2 linked regions of the Cytobacillus sp. IB215665 genome follow. The protein of the gene in region 1 interacts with the protein of each later gene in a pairwise test. Links are inferred from orthologs where the notes say so. Each region holds a gene or a part of one and is shown on either strand. Other genes may lie near its edges. The genes, in order: SLH52_RS20940 and ftsL.

The links.
Region 2: the proteins of SLH52_RS20940 (region 1) and ftsL interact in binary tests that used the Bacillus subtilis proteins (3 or more experiments, as listed by UniProt). The link is inferred for Cytobacillus sp. IB215665 from one-to-one orthologs.

The regions. Positions count from the first base shown.
Region 1 is NZ_JAXBME010000024.1:29,583-38,033, forward strand. What follows is about bases 4,057-6,784. They hold SLH52_RS20940 (FtsB family cell division protein), read left to right. Parts: upstream 4,057-5,098; coding sequence 5,099-5,470; downstream 5,471-6,784. Other genes in these bases: yabP (sporulation protein YabP), read left to right, coding at 4,144-4,449; yabQ (spore cortex biosynthesis protein YabQ), read left to right, coding at 4,482-5,096; SLH52_RS20945 (S1 domain-containing RNA-binding protein), read left to right, coding at 5,560-5,964. Also shown: spoVT (stage V sporulation protein T), read left to right, coding at 1-230; SLH52_RS20915 (polysaccharide biosynthesis protein), read left to right, coding at 529-2,148; mazG (nucleoside triphosphate pyrophosphohydrolase), read left to right, coding at 2,148-3,614; SLH52_RS20925 (RNA-binding S4 domain-containing protein), read left to right, coding at 3,736-3,996; spoIIE (stage II sporulation protein E), read left to right, coding at 6,952-8,451. UniProt on the Bacillus subtilis protein: Required for vegetative and sporulation septum formation. Required for the activation of genes expressed under the control of the sporulation transcription factors sigma F and sigma E.
Region 2 is NZ_JAXBME010000004.1:191,544-200,250, forward strand. Bases 2,546-5,529 are described here. They hold ftsL (cell division protein FtsL), read left to right. Parts: upstream 2,546-3,852; coding sequence 3,853-4,206; downstream 4,207-5,529. Other genes in these bases: rsmH (16S rRNA (cytosine(1402)-N(4))-methyltransferase RsmH), read left to right, coding at 2,662-3,594; SLH52_RS07270 (penicillin-binding protein), read left to right, coding at 4,211-5,529. In the rest of the region: bacillithiol biosynthesis cysteine-adding enzyme BshC, read left to right, coding at 1-1,520; division/cell wall cluster transcriptional repressor MraZ, read left to right, coding at 1,942-2,373; more of SLH52_RS07270, read left to right, coding at 5,530-6,469; SLH52_RS07275 (stage V sporulation protein D), read left to right, coding at 6,541-8,475. UniProt on the Bacillus subtilis protein: Essential cell division protein that may play a structural role. Probably involved in the regulation of the timing of cell division. Also required for sporulation.

The sequences.
Region 1 (8,451 bases):
AGAAATCTATGGAGGATCGTAATACTGTACTTAATACTGAAGAAAAAGAAATATCCTTTATAAGTGATCAAGAAGAGCAATTGTCATCTTATGCTATAGGTCCAATCATTGCAAATGGAGATCCAATTGGAGCAGTTATAATTTTTTCAAAAGATACAGTGATTGGGGAAGTTGAGCAAAAAGCTGTTGATACAGCAGCAGGTTTTTTAGCAAGGCAAATGGAACAATAAAACAAACAAAAGGCGGCAAACATGCGGCCTTTTCTTATTTATTTGCTGTTGTGTTCAGCACTAAAAACACGTTTATAAATCTTCTCTTCTTTGTTGTTATTGTTTTGCAATATAACAATAAAGAAGAAAAGAGGCTATTTAGTTGATGAATTTTTACGCTTTAAAGCCCCTATCCTCCCGAAATCGCTTCTCGTTTAAGTTAAAGTACCTTCATGTGATATGCTCTCGTTGCTCTTCATATATTGCAACAGCGGAAGTAAAGCATGACTTTCTTCAATTTTTTTGAAGGGGTGAGTTGGTGAACATCCATTCCGATTTGCAAAAAAAATTTTTTTTGCAAGGAACAGTTATATTATCTATTGCAGGGATCGTAACTAAGCTACTTAGTGCAGGATATAGGATACCTTTCCAAAATATTGTTGGAGATATCGGGTTTTATATATATCAACAAATATACCCATTTTACGGAGTATTTTTAACGTTATCAACCTATGGGTATCCAGTTATTATTTCTAAGTTACTGATTATTTCATTTGAACAGCAAGATTATAAAAGAGTTAAAAAAGTTGTTGTGGTCTCCTTTTTATCCTTATTTGTTGCAGGAATCATTTTTTGTAGTGTGTTATATTTTTTTGCAAATAGGATAGCAAGTATTATGGGTGACCCGGAATTAACCATTTTGATTAAAGTTATTGCTTTTTCATTTTTATTAATGCCATTTATCTCAGTATTAAGAGGTTATTTTCAAGGACAGAAGAATATGGTTCCAACCGCTGTTTCACAAATGGTTGAACAATTTATTAGAGTAATAACTATTTTAGTATTTTCTATCCTCCTCGTATCACATGGATATGGCATGTATGCTACCGGTGCTGGAGCACTTTTCGGATCAATTACAGGTGGATTAACAGCAATTGTAATTTTGATAATATATTATAAGCAAAATAACCTATTACATACAGAACGCCCGTTAATATTTAATAAAAAAGAAAATGCTGAAATAATTAGGGTCTTATTTATACAAGGGGGACTTATTTGTATTAGTGGGATGATCCTTATCCTCGTTCAATTAGTCGATTCGTTTACGTTATACTCATTATTAATCTCAAGTGGTATGGGTGACGTTATAGCTAAAGGTGCAAAAGGAGTCTATGATCGTGGATGGCCACTTATTCAATTAGGAACTGTGGTATCAACATCAATCTCGCTATCTTTAATTCCAATCATTTCTAGTGCATATATCCGTCATAATATACAATCTATTAAAGAGAAGGTTAATTTATCTATCAGAATTAGCATTGTTGCTGGTGTAGGTGCATCTGTCGGGTTAGCTTTTATTATTGAACCGACAAATATTATGCTCTTTCAAAATAATCAAGGTACAGATGTGTTAAGGATACAAGGTTTTACTATACTCTTTAGTTCACTTATCTTAACAACTTCATCTATTTTTCAAGGTATGAACAATTACATGATTCCTGCAATTAGTGTTGTCGTAGCGTTAATTTTAAAAGGGTTGTTAAATGTTCTACTTGTTCCTATTTTAGGAACAAAGGGTGCTGCATTTGCAACTATCATTTCACTATTGATAACTGTATTATTTCAGTATTATATATTATATAAGAAATTCCGAGGGTCTATATGCAGAATTAAGGATGTTGTCACCATAATAGAAGCAGCTATAGTAATGGGAATAGGTTTATATGTATATATTCAATTTACAAACCTATTGATGGTATTTATTAATAATCGGCTTTTTTCTGCTTTACAAGCAATTACTGCTGTAATGATCGGTATTATATTATTTCTCTTCGTCATTATTAAAAGACAAGTTTTTACCCAAAGTGAGCTGTCAATCATTCCATATGGAAATAAGCTAGCCTATTTTAATAGAGCAAATAAGAAATTAGGTGATTAATAATGAAGAAAATAACTGTAATAGGTTTAGGAGCTGGCGATTTAGAGCAATTACCTCTAGGAGTTTATCGATTGTTACAAAAGGCTGATCATATTTATATAAGAACAAATGAGCACCCAGTCGTACAGGATCTTATGAAAGAAGGACTACATTTTAATTCTTTTGATAAGGTATATGAAAAATACGATCAATTTGAAGAAGTATACGAAGAGATAGTAAATGTTTTAATTTCAGAAGCGCAGCATAAAGAAATATTATATGCTGTACCTGGTCATCCATTTGTGGCTGAGAGAACAGTTCAACTATTAGTGGATAAGTGTAGTAAGTATGGTATTGAAATTAATATTGCTGGAGGGCATAGTTTTCTTGATTCAACATTTACATCATTGCAAATTGATCCGATCGAAGGGTTTCAGTTTCTAGATGCAACGTCACTACAAAGGCAACAAATTCAATATAATCAACATATTATTATATGCCAAGTGTATGATCAATATATTGCATCAGAGGTGAAGCTAACACTTATGGAGGATTTGCCTGATGATTATGAGGTAATGATCCTTACAGCTATTGGTAGCGAGGCTGAAGAAGTAAGGAAAGTACCATTATATGAATTGGATCGTCAGACTACTATAAGTAATTTAACAAGTTTATATGTACCTCCTGTAAATGATGAGAAATTACTTTATCATACATTTTCTTCGTTACGTTCTGTGATAGCAATTCTTCGTGGGCCAGATGGTTGCCCATGGGATAAAAAACAAACGCATCAATCATTAAAGAAATATATTCTCGAAGAAGCATATGAACTTGTAGATGCTATTGAAAATGATGATGTTTGGAATACAATTGAAGAGCTCGGGGATGTACTTCTACAAGTTATGTTGCATGCTCAAATTGGAGATGATGACGGATTATTTAACATTGATGATGTGGTTAGAAGTATAACAGAAAAAATGATTCGACGTCATCCACATGTTTTTGCAGGTGAAAGAGTAGTTGATAGTGATGAAGTAGTTAATAATTGGGAACAAATTAAGCAAGATGAAAAAAAAGGAATGAAACACCCTGCATCATTACTTGAGGGGGTCCCAAAGAGCTTACCGGGCTTATTAAGAGCTTATAAATACCAAAAAAAAGCAGCTGATGTGGGGTTTGATTGGGACGATGTCAGTCCGATGTGGGCTAAAGTGAGGGAAGAAATAGAGGAGTTTCAAGTTGAAGCATCCAATCACAACCAAAAGAATATGCTTACCGAGTTTGGTGATATTCTTTTTGCTCTTGTAAATATATCTCGTTATTATAAAATTGATCCGGAAGAAGCGATAACAAATGCAAATAATAAATTTTTTAAGCGATTCCATTTTATTGAACACACTGTGAGGGATGAAGGGAAAGAGTTTGAATCCTTATCTTTAGAACAATTAGATGAAATTTGGACATCTGCAAAGAAAAAAGGATTATAATGAGAATACTAGGGCGAATACGCATACCCTTCATGTCGTTTTGATAATGTGGTTTATGTTATAAGCTATCGAACTAAAAAGACAGATATGAAATCTAAGATAGACGAAAGAAGTGAAAAATATGAGACTAGATAAATTTCTTAAAGTTTCTCGTTTAATTAAAAGGAGAACACTAGCAAAAGAGGTTGCAGACAAAGGAAGAATTTCGATAAATGGTATTCAAGCAAAAGCAAGTTCAACTCTTAAAGTTGGGGATGAACTAACGATTCAATTTGGTCAGAAAGTTGTAACGGTCAAGGTAGAAAAACTTGTTGAGACAAGTCGTAAAGAAGAAGCTAATGACTTATACACGATTGTTAAGGAAGAGAGAAAAGAGGCGTAAAGCACCGCGTTTCCTAACTTAATGAACATACGTTGAGCAACTGGTTGCTAAGTTTTATAGGCTTGTTCTAAAATGATTGTCCCGAACATACATTGATATAAATGTTTGCTATGAAGCATGTCTTCAGCATAAAAGCGAGGGATGATCATGGATCAATATTATGAAGGTAGCTCAAATCAAAAAGGAACGATTAAAGAGCACGACTTAGTAATGAGAGGACGCAGAATTCTTGACATAACAGGTGTCAAACAGGTTGAAAGCTTTGATAATGAAGAATTTTTGTTAGAAACTGTGATGGGATTTTTAGCTGTTCGTGGCCAAAACCTACAAATGAAAAACCTAGATGTTGATAAAGGAATTGTCTCAATTAAAGGGAAAATATTCGATATTGTATATTTAGATGAGCAATATGGGGAGAAGGCTAAAGGTTTTTTTAGCAAGTTGTTCAAATGAGTTTAACGACTCAATTTTATACAATGATGTCTATGATTGGTATTGGGAGCTTTTTAGGAGCAGCTCTCGATACTTATGGACGCTTTTTACAGAGGTCATACCGAGCAACGTGGTTAGTTTTTATAAATGATATTATGTTTTGGTGTATGCAAGGCTTTATTATATTTTATGTTTTGTTACTCGTTAATGAAGGAGAACTTAGGTTTTATATCTTTATAGCTATTTTATGTGGTTATGCTACCTATCGTAGTCTTTTTCAATCGTTATTTTTAAGCTTGCTGGAATTTGTAATTAAATTAGTAATTTCGACATATCAAATTGTAAAAAAGCTCGTTCACTATATTATCATAAAACCAATTCAATTATTGTATCATTTTATTGCTATACTGGTTATAGGGCTTTTAAACATATGCTATACGACTATCCGTTTTCTGGTAAAAGCACTAATTAATGTTGCACAACTATTGTTTATACCAGTGAACAACCTAGTTAAGTTTGTGTTTCAACTACTCCCTAGCTCTTGGAGAAAGTTTTGTTTAGTTTTTTTAAAAAAACTTGCAGGATATTTTAAAAAAATAAAGAATGTACAACATATCATAATAAAATGGTGGAAATCAATCCTAAGTTTTTTAAGGAGGAAGTTTTAGAGATGAGTGCGTTACGAAAGCAGAAGAAAGTTATAGAGCTGCAAACGACATACTCTAGTCAGCATGAGAAAAATCAACAGGTATTAACTAATAAGCGTCGCGGTTTAATGAGACGGTTAGCTGCTTTGGCATGTCTAGCTGTAGTTACCGCCCTTTTTATTAGTTCTACACTCATCTCTCAATCGAAAATAATTGCAGAAAAGGAAGTTGAGAAACAAAAACTTGAATATGAGTTAGCTGATTTGAAAAAAGAGCAATTGTATTTGGAAGGTGAAATTGTTAAGCTTAACGATGATGAGTATATAGGAAAAATTGCTCGAAGAGATTTTTTTCTATCACAAGAAGGTGAAGTTTTATTTAATACATCTGAGTGAAGTTGATTAGTCTTGTTGACACTCAATTTTCAAATTATGTATAATAAAAAAAATGATTTTTTTATTTTTTAAGGAGGAACACTTTTTTTATGTCGATTGAAGTAGGCAGCAAGTTACAAGGGAAAGTAACAGGTATTACAAATTTTGGTGCGTTCGTGGAGCTGCCAGAAGGCTCAACAGGTTTAGTTCACATAAGCGAAGTTGCTGACAATTATGTAAAAGATATTAATGAACATCTAAAGGTTGGCGACGAAGTTGAAGTAAAGGTAATAAATGTTGAGAAAGATGGTAAAATTGGCTTATCAATTAAAAAAGCAAAGGAGTCACCGCGACCTCCTCGTAAAGGCAGTAATCGCCCTCCAAGGGATTTCCGTCCTAAAGAGAATTTTGAGCAGAAGATGGCTCGTTTCCTAAAAGAAAGTGAAGATCGATTATCATCTTTAAAACGGAACACAGAGTCAAAACGAGGTGGACGAGGAGCACGAAGAGGATAACTTGCTGCTGATCATTTTATAGTGCGTGTTCAAAAAGGATATAGAAAAACTATTTCACTGAGATCTATTAAAGATACTATGTTTCGACTTGTTAACGCAGAAACATACGATTCGTATGTGTCCCGCAAAATGGTGGAAAACCTAATAACAATCGCAAGTAGTATCTTATTCAAGTTTAAACAGTCATTTCTTCTTTCTTTTTGAGCAGCCTCTTATAGATAGTCTGGCAGGTAAAATGTATATCAAGCACCCACGGGTGCTTTTTTATTGGCTCTCTTCGTAAATTCTATTGCTATTGTTATTATATTTGGCTCTTTAACTTCTAGTTGACGTCATTTGTAAATTTTTAATAAATGATATGAAATTAGTTTTTAATGCAATTAAGGTATTGACTAAAATGTTATTCCTTAGTATCATATTCTTTGTCGTATTATGGCGGTGTAGCTCAGCTGGCTAGAGCGTACGGTTCATACCCGTGAGGTCGGGGGTTCGATCCCCTCCGCCGCTATTTAAAAAGTGTCATTTTATCATTTCTTTTGGCCCGTTGGTCAAGTGGTTAAGACACCGCCCTTTCACGGCGGTAACACGGGTTCGAATCCCGTACGGGTCATCGTTAAAGTCAGTTCTTAATGAACTGGTTTTTTTTATTAGGTTATTTGCGTCAACTTTGTCGTATAAAGTTGATGTGATTGGCATTATTTTAAAGAGCCGGGGTGCGATCAGCTCTAGTTGTATTGTATTCAATAAAAAAACATATCTAATTTTCGGTTCGAGAGATAATGACGAAATAAATTATCTGAATATTCGATATTATCATTGTTGGTTTGTGAAAAATAGGATTAAATTCTTCAGATTATGTATGCTTATTGTATGTTATTAAGAATTGAGTCGAACACTTTTTTATATCTCCATGTTGTTTTGACAAAAAATATTCTGGCTTAGAAGTATAATAACAACCAACTATAAAAAGTTGGGGAGTGAATAAATATGGAAAAGACTGAACGGAATGTCATTGAACCTATTACGAACGTGAATTTTAAAAGTACAAAGCTATCGTTAGACAGCTGGATTCAAAAGAACAAGCAAAAACTATTAAAAATAATAATTAACAGAGGGGTTCTTATTGTTTTTATTGGCTTTTTACTTGGACGAGCATTAATATTAGCAGAAGTTACACCATTCGCATTACCTTTTTTTGCTGCCGTTTATGTCATTCAAAAAAATAGAATCTGGTTAGCCATGCTAGCATTGCTTGTAGGTGGAATAAGTTTATCTTTTCAAACTTCCATATTCATTCTCACATCAATAGTATTATTTCTATTTTTAAATAGCATAACGAGAAGGTTTAGCAAAGATACACTAAAAGTAGTTCCATTCCTCGTGTTCTTATCCTTATGTATGTCCAAGCTCTCAATCTTATATTTTATAAACAACGAAATTGATCTGTATAATTTGATGTTGGTTGGTGTTGAGTCAGGTCTAGGTTTTATACTGACACTAATATTTCTACAAAGTGTTACGTTAGTTGCATTTCGGAAACGAAAACAAACTTTAAAAACAGAAGAAATTATTTCCATAATTATATTATTGGCTTCTATCATGACAGGTTTGATTGGTTGGTCTATATATGACTTATCAATTGAATATATTGCTTCAAGGTATTTTGTTCTCCTACTTGCTTGTGCTGCAGGTGCCACGATTGGAACGACAGTAGGTGTGGTTACCGGGTTAATATTAAGCCTTGCAAATATCGGAAGTCTATTTCAGATGAGTTTGCTTGCATTTTCTGGATTACTTGGAGGTTTACTAAAAGATGGCCGGAAAATAGGCGTATCAGTTGGACTTCTCATTGGTACTCTTTTATTAGGAATGTATAATGACGCTAATCAGCTTCAATTAAGTGTAATTGAATCGTTATTAGCCATTTTTATATTTCTATTAACTCCTCAATCACTCATTTCGCAAATCGCAAAATATATACCAGGAACAATTGAAAATATGTCTGAGCAACAACAGTATTTACAAAAAGTAAGAGATGTCACGGCAAGTCGTGTATCCCAATTTTCATCAGTTTTTCAAGCATTATCTAGTAGTTTCGAAAATTACAATCAATCTGCTAATCATATGGATGAGGACGTTGAAATTGATTATGTTTTAAGTAATGTCACAATGAGGACATGCCAATTATGCTATAAAAAAGATCAATGTTGGACGAACAATCTTAATAAAACATATGATTATATGAAGAATATTATGCATGAATATGATCAATCCACATTGGAAGAGAATTATCATTTACAGCGTGAGTGGAATAAGCATTGTATAAAACCAGATAAGGTTATAAATGTAATTAAGGATGAGTTGACATTACATTACGCCAATCAGAAGTTAAAAGAACAAATTCGAGAGAGTAGGAAGCTGGTTGCTGAACAGTTGTTAGGCGTATCCCAGGTGATGGGGGACTTTGCTAACGAGATCAAACGGGAA
Region 2 (8,707 bases), on another replicon or contig:
CAGTGTATAAACAAAGAAAAGATGAGCTTGCATCAAGACGATTTCAGCGTGAGAGGCTCGTAAAGCATCTACTACGTTATCACTCTAAATTTCAACATAATGATAAATCTATACAGCATATTGAGAAGCTTCTAGATCAAAATAGCCTTGTTGTAATCGGTGGTCAACAAGCTGGATTATTAACGGGACCTTTGTATACTATTCACAAAATATTGACAATAATCCAAACGGCAAAGCAGCAAGAGAAGGAACTAAATGTCCCAGTCTTACCTGTGTTTTGGATAGCTGGTGAAGATCATGACTTTGATGAAATTAATCATCTATATGTAGAGACAGAAAAGGGCATGAAGAAAAAATCGTACAACCGCCATAATACTAATAAGCAAATGGTATCAGATATACATATAGACAAACACCTTTGTGAGCAATGGATACAAGATATCATTCAATCGTACGGTGAATCGAAATATACAAATGAAATTCTATCTATGCTTAAACAGAGCTTAAAAGATTCAGAAACTGTTGTTGATTTTTTTGCTCAAATCTTAATAACATTATTTGCTGATGAAGGGCTTATTGTTGTTAACTCGGCTTCCCCTGATCTTCGTGAGATAGAATCTGAATTTTTCCACCATCTTATCTATAACAATTCACAATTAGCAGAAGCGGTGTCTATGCAACAACATGTGTTAGAAGAAATTGGGTATAACAAAGTGTTAGATGTAGATATCAATTCTTCAAATTTGTTTTTTCAACATAGTGAAAATCGAGTTCTTTTGGAAAGAGATGGGGCTGAAGGGTATTTTAAAGGTAAGAATAATGAAGTGAAGATATCATTTGATGAACTTATTCAAATAGCTGAATCATCACCCCATTTGCTGAGCAACAATGTTGTCACAAGACCGCTCATGCAAGAATACTTATTCCCTACATTAGCATTTATTGCTGGACCAGGAGAACTTGCCTATTGGGGTGAGCTTAAAAATGCTTTTTCATTGTTCGATTTTAAAATGCCACCAATTTTACCGAGAGCTAATATTACGATTGTTGACCGAACAATTACATCAGATTTAGAGAAGTTAAACATACCAATAGATGATGTTTTACAAGGTAATTTGCTCTCTTATCGTGATGAATGGGTGAAAACCGAACTGAAGTATGACTTTGAAAGTATAATTAACAATGCGAAGGAAGAGGTTGAACAAATTCATCAACAAATTAGGCATAAAGCAACAGAAGTAGATGCTAACTTACATTCTGTCCTAGTAAAAAATGCTCAATTAATACATTCTCAGTTTGAGTTTGTTTCAACATTAATTAATCGTTCTATCGAGAATAAACATGAAGTCACATTGAAAAAGTTTCAAAGGATAGAGAACTGTTTACAACCAAATCATTTACCTCAAGAAAGGGTATGGAATATATTTTACTTTTTAAATAAATATGGGTTTGGCTTTATTCAGCAATTAGTAAATGCCCCGATAAAATATAATGGGAACCATCAATTAATTTATCTATAAATGTATGAAATGCTAGCTGAAGAGCGTGCACATTCTAGTCATATCAAGGTTTTCATCGCATTAATTGTTATTATAGGCTTAATGATATAAACACGTATACATCAAGTGTTCGTGGCATCTTTGTTACTTTTATAATTGTTGGACTAGGATGATGCATCTAACTGGCCGTTTTAAACTAGTAGAGAAACAAAAGACAGCTAATTTAAACCTCTGTATTCATGCAGAGGTTTTTTGTATGCCCTAATATTTTTCTGAAATAGGGGTTTGTTGTTGTTTACAAAACAAATATTGACTTTTTTTGTACTGAAGCAAACAAAGTCGATATTTGACTACATATGCTTTTATGCCTAAATAACAAAAAAAGGGTGGAGAGAAGTGGGGAGATGTGGTACATTAATGTTAGAAAGTGGGGTTGTGTATCATGTTTATGGGAGAATTCCATCACAACATTGATCAAAAAGGTCGTATGATTATCCCTGTTAAGTTTAGAGATAATCTAGGTGATTCTTTTGTCCTTACAAGAGGGTTAGATCAGTGTTTATTTGCTTACCCCTTGAGTGAATGGAGCATTATTGAAGAGAAGCTCAAAAGCCTCCCATTAACAAAAAAAGATGCACGTGCTTTTACTCGTTTCTTTTTTTCCGGCGCTATAGATTGTGAAATTGATAAGCAAGGTAGAATAAATATACCTATTTCACTGAGGAAATACGCCTTAATTGAAAAGGAATGTGTAGTAATTGGTGTCTCTAATCGCATTGAAATTTGGAGTAAGATAAGTTGGGATCAATATGTTTCTGAATCTGAGGAATCTTTCGCTGAAATCGCAGAAAACATGATCGACTTTAACTTTTAATGAACTAGTTTAAAGCAGGTGCTTTTTTCAAACTTTGTTGCTACTATTTCATGGTCACTGATTAAACTTGATTTTATGCGAGTTTCTAGATTATTTAGAAGAAAAGCTGCCACGAAACTTTAACTAATATCATGTTTATTACTTAGTATGAAAAACAACAATCGAAATGAAAACAGCATATGCGTAACATAGTTATTTACTTAATTGATAATTTGAACAGAGAGACAAATACTACTCAATATGTAGAAAATATGGGCAAAGTATATTTGTCTCAAGGTGGTGCTAGACATGTTTAAACATAAGACAGTTTTATTAGACGAAGCAGTAGATGGTTTAAGAATTAATCCAGACGGCATCTATGTTGACTGTACTCTCGGTGGTGCAGGTCATAGTGAATTAATTGCTAGCAAGCTATCTAATAGTGGAAGATTAATTGCGTTTGACCAAGATGAAACAGCGATCGAACATGCTAAAAAAAAATTAGCTAAACATCAAGATAAGATTACGATCATAAAGAGTAATTTTCGATATATACAACAGAAGCTAGCTGAAATAGATATTAATGCTGTAGATGGTATTTTATTTGACTTGGGAGTATCTTCTCCTCAATTGGACACGCCTGAGAGAGGTTTTAGTTATAATTACGATGCTCCATTAGATATGAGAATGGACCATCAAGCAACTTTATCTGCATATGATGTTGTAAATAATTGGCCCTACGAACAATTAGTAAGAATATTTTTCCAATACGGGGAGGAGCGTTTTTCAAAACAGATCGCTCGGAAAATTGAAGCTGCTCGAGAAAAGGAACCAATTGAAACGACAAGTCAATTAGTTGACCTTATAAAGGATGGAATTCCTGCAGCGGCACGTCGGACTGGTGGACATCCTGCCAAAAGAATTTTTCAAGCTATTCGAATTGCTGTTAATGATGAACTACAAGTGTTTGAAGATGCACTTGGACAGGCTATTGACATGTTAAAGCCTGGTGGCAGAATTTCTGTTATAACTTTTCACTCATTAGAAGATAGGATGTGTAAAGTAGCTTATAAAAAAGCAAGTGAAGGTCCCCCTCTTCCCCCTGGGCTACCTGTAGTACCAGATGAGTATAAGCCAACCTTAAAGCTCGTTACAAGAAAACCTACTTTACCATCAGCTAATGAACTAGAACAAAATAACCGAGCACGTTCAGCAAAGCTGAGAATTGCGGAAAAAATGTAACTTTTTCGATATCATTTGTCCGAGACTAATTGAAGAACCTCTAAAAAGCTATATTTTCTTATCTTTTCAAAAGGCTCTTTTCGTATCTTTTGTATAAAGAATTACAAAGTGAGAACATCTAGGTATATCTTTTATGAGGTTCATAACATGTATAAGAACGAAAAGATGCCCCGAAATGTTGTTGTTTACGTGTTACCTATATACGATTAACAACAATTTATTCGATTCACAGCCTTTAAAAAAGGAGAGAAGAAATGAATGAGTAACTTAGCACACAGAGTTCAAGAACAGCGTCAACACGAAGTCAAACATAAGCGTAAATTAGTCAAAAAGAAGAGCGCGAAGATATCATTAGGTGAAAAATGTATATTGCTAATTTTTGCAACTGCAATATTAGTTGGTGGGATAACCATCATATCAAATACAGCTACGATATATGCTTTAAATAAAGAAATTCAACAAACTGAGACTTCGATAGCTGAACAAGGAAGAGTAAATACAGATTTACAGGTGGAAATTCAAGAGCTTAGTACATACGAACGGATATGGCAAAAAGCACAGGAGCTTGGGTTACAACTAAACGAAAAAAATGTAAAAGTTGTGCAGGATTGATATTATGACGATAAAAAGAAAAAATATTAACAAAGGAGCAGCGTTGTTAAGTATTGTTTTCACACTGCTCTTTTTTATGTTGTTGACCCGTTTTGTTTTTATTCAATGGTCAGGTGAAGCAGGCGGTGAAGTATTAGCAATTAAAGCTGAAGAGAAGTATAAGAGGCAAAGAACGATAGAGGCAAGAAGAGGCTCAATCTACGATAGAAATGGTGAAGTAATTGCAGAAGACATCCCTTCTTATACAATTGCGGCTGTGATTGATGAAAGCTTAACAACCGATGAAGACGATCCAAATCATGTAGTTGATCCACGTGATACTGCAGAAAAATTAGCACCGTTAATTGGCATGAATGTACATGAGATGGTAGGGATTTTAGAATTGGATAGGAAGCAAGTTGAGTTTGGACGTTATGGTCGCAATATTAGCCATCAATTGAAAAAAGAGATTGAGGAGCTAAAATTACCTGGTATCACATTTATTAGGGATGAGAAGCGTTATTATCCAAATGGCGTGTTTGCGTCGAGTGTGGTTGGGTATACAGTGAAGGAAGAAATTGAAGACGATACACAAATTCGTAAACAAACAGTGGGTATGTTAGGGCTTGAACAATTTCTAAATGAGTACTTACATGATGAAGATGGGTATATTACGTATGAAGGTGATCAACAAGGCTTTCGACTGCCTAATAAAGAGACTAAGATTGTACCACCGGAAAATGGGAATGATGTATATTTAACGATTGACAGGAAAATTCAAAGTTTTTTGGAAGATGCTATGAACAAAGTGAATGAAGAATATACACCAGAAAAAATTATTGGCGTTATTGCAAACGCAAAAACTGGTGAAATCTTAGCAATGAGTACAAGACCATCGTTTGATCCTAACGTAAGAGATATTGAAAACTATTTAAATGATGCTATTTCCTATCCTTATGAACCTGGTTCAACGATGAAAATATTTACACTTGCTGCCGCAATTGATGGCGGTGTATATGATGGCGAGGAAGACTTTAAATCAGGTTCCTATTCAGTTCCAGGGAGTAAACCGATAAATGATATAAACACTAGCTGGGGTGTTATCGATTTTAATGAAGCGGTTAGACGCTCTTCTAATGTTGGTTTTGCCATTCTTGCATATGAGAAATTAGGTCCTGATAAATTCTACGAATATTTGCAAGCTTTTCATTTTGATCAGCCTACAGGCATTGATTTACCTGGGGAGGTAGCAGGAAGTATTTTGTTTAACTATCCCATTGAACAAGTAACGACAGCCTTTGGTCAAGGAACAACTGTAACTCCTATTCAACTCGTTCAAGCAGCAACTGCTATTACTAATGGTGGTGAAATGTTACAGCCGTATATAATCGATAGAATAGTTGATTCAAGTACGAATGAAGTAATAGAGCAAGGTGAATCAAAAGTTGTAGGGAAGCCTGTTTCTAACAATACTTCTGAAGAAGTATTAGATTTGCTTGAGCAAGTTGTTGTAGGTGAACATGGGACAGGGGCAGCTTATGATATAGATGGCTATCAAGTTGCTGGAAAAACGGGAACCGCTGAAATACCAAACCCAAAAGGTGGGGGGTATTTAGAGGGACACGGGAATTATATTTTTTCCTTCCTCGGTATGGCTCCAAAAGAAGACCCTGAATTAATCATGTACGTCTCGGTGAAGATGCCGAACATAGCACCAGATGAAAAAGGGTCTGCACCAGTCTCAAAAATATTTAATCCTGTTATGGAAAGTAGTTTAAAATACTTAAATATACTTCCTACTGAAGTAGAGGACGAACAAAATAATCTACAAAACACAGCTGTAACGATAAAATCTTATATTGGAAAGTCTGCACAGGAAGCAGTTGATAGTTTACAAAAAAGCGACCTATCCCCAATATTAGTTGGGAATGGGGAAAAAATAATAGCGCAATATCCTAACAGTCAAATTGAAGTGATAGCAAATGAAAAAGTAATTTTAGTAACCGATGGAGAATTATTAATGCCTGATATGAAGGGTTGGTCATTACGGGATGTCTTAAAGGTTGTTGAACTATTAGAATTGCAGCCAAATATAGTAGGAAGTGGTTACGTTACGAAACAAAATATTTTCCCTCATTCCGTAGTTCAAAAAGGTGATTTGCTAATCATCGATCTTCAACAACCCGCGGTAACGGCTGAACTAGAAAATGAATCATCTATGGATGGTGAGGACGCCGATTTAGAACAAGGTGAAGAAGAGGAAACAATTGAAGTGTTAGACTAAATGTGATCTGTTCTAAACAATCATGTACAAGCATATATTTGAACGAGCAATTTTATGGGAGGTTCACTTATATGCGTGTGTCTCAAGTTACAGTAAGAAAAAGGTTAACTTTAACTTTATTAGTAGGTTTACTCATCTTTTTTATTATTGATGTACGGTTAGGGTATGTTCAATTTTTATTAGGCAATGAATTAACTGAGAAGGCAGAAGGCTTATGGAGTCGGGATATAAAATTTGAACCTAAACGTGGCGAAATACTAGATCGAAATGGCGTTCCATTAGCAACAAACATAAGTGCCCCTACTGTTTGGGTTGTCCCTAGACAGATAGAAGATCCTGTTCTCACGGCAACTAAACTAGCCGAAGCATTAGACATGTCAAAAGAAAAAGCATACAAACTTGTCACTGCTGAAGAGGTGAATGTCAGAATTCACCCAGAGGGTAGAAAAATATCTCATGAGAAGGCAAATGAGATTCAGGAGTTAGACCTAGCCGGTGTATATATCGGTGAAGACTCCAAGCGTCATTATCCATTTGGCAGCTATTTATCCCATGTATTAGGGTTTGCTGGCATTGATAATCAAGGTTTAATGGGTCTTGAACTTTATTATGACAAACAGTTAAATGGTGAACAAGGCTCTGTACAATTTTATGCTGATGCGAAAGGGAAACGGATGCCGGATATGGCAGATGATTACAACCCACCAATTGATGGTAATGATTTGAAGCTAACCATTGATACGAGGGTTCAGACGATCATTGAACGTGAATTAGACATTGCTCAAGCTGCTTATAATCCAGATGGGATTATTGCAATTGCTATGGACCCTAACAACGGAGAAATACTTGGTATGGCGTCTAGACCAGATTTTGATCCAGCTAATTTTCAAAATGTTGCCCCAGAAATATACAACAGAAATTTGCCAGTTTGGAGTACGTATGAACCAGGTTCAACCTTTAAAATTATCACTTTAGCAGCTGCTTTACAAGAGGAAGAAGTTAATTTAACTGAAGATCATTTTTATGACTCGGGCTCAATTTCTGTAGCTGGATCTAAGCTTAGGTGTTGGAAAAGTGGAGGTCATGGCAGTCAGTCATTTTTGGAGGTTGTACAAAATTCATGTAACCCAGGCTTTGTAGAGCTGGGTCAAAGGTTAGGCAAAGATAAATTATTTTCTTACATTACTGCATTTGGTTTTGGAGAAAAAACTGGAATAGATTTGGCTGGAGAAGGGACAGGAATTCTGTTTGATTTGGAAAAGGTAGGGCCAGTCGAACTCGCCACAACTGCTTTTGGTCAAGGGGTTTCTGTTACGCCAATTCAACAAGTTGCTGCAGTAGCTGCTGCGGTCAATGGTGGAATATTGTACACACCCTATATCGCGAAGGAATGGATTGATCCAATAACAGGTGATGTGATAAGTCGAAATACTCCTGATGAAAAGCGCCGTGTCATTTCAGAAGAGGTATCAGAACAAGTGCGATACGCTCTAGAAAGTGTTGTAGCGCTAGGGACAGGAAAAGGTGCATATGTTGATGGTTATAGAGTGGGTGGAAAAACAGGAACTGCTCAAAAAGCTGTAGACGGTCGTTATTTAGAGAATAATTATGTTGTATCGTTCATAGGCTTTGCCCCAGCAGATGATCCTCAAATTGTTGTTTATATTGCAGTAGATAACCCAAAAAATACAGTTCAATTCGGCGGAGTGGTAGCTGCTCCTATTGTTGGAAATATAATGGATGATAGTTTAAGGGCTTTAGATGTTAAACAAAGAGATGGACAAATTGAGAAAGAAGCAACTTGGTTAGATGAACCGCAAATTACTGTACCTAATCTTGTAGGATTAACTAAGAAGGATCTTCATACGCAACTCGTAAATTTAAAGATAGACAGTAGCGGAGAAGGTGATGAAGTCATACAACAAGCTCCAGCTGCTGGCGCAAAAGTAAAGCAAGGTTCCACCATTAGAGTGTTTTTTGGTGATACAGACAAAGAACGCGAGTAAAAAAATTTTGATCTATCACTCCATTTTAGTTTATGATTATTGAATATAGAAGTAATCCTCCCCACCTATAAAGGTGGGGTAATTAATCATCAAGTTGTAATGGTTGTTCAAATAAGTGTGATCGAGTTTATGGTGATCTAAGCTACATTAGAAACAAGTATTGATGAAAAAGATAATTCGTTTTATAATTTTTTTTGTGTTTAAATTATATAGTATACATATATACATAACT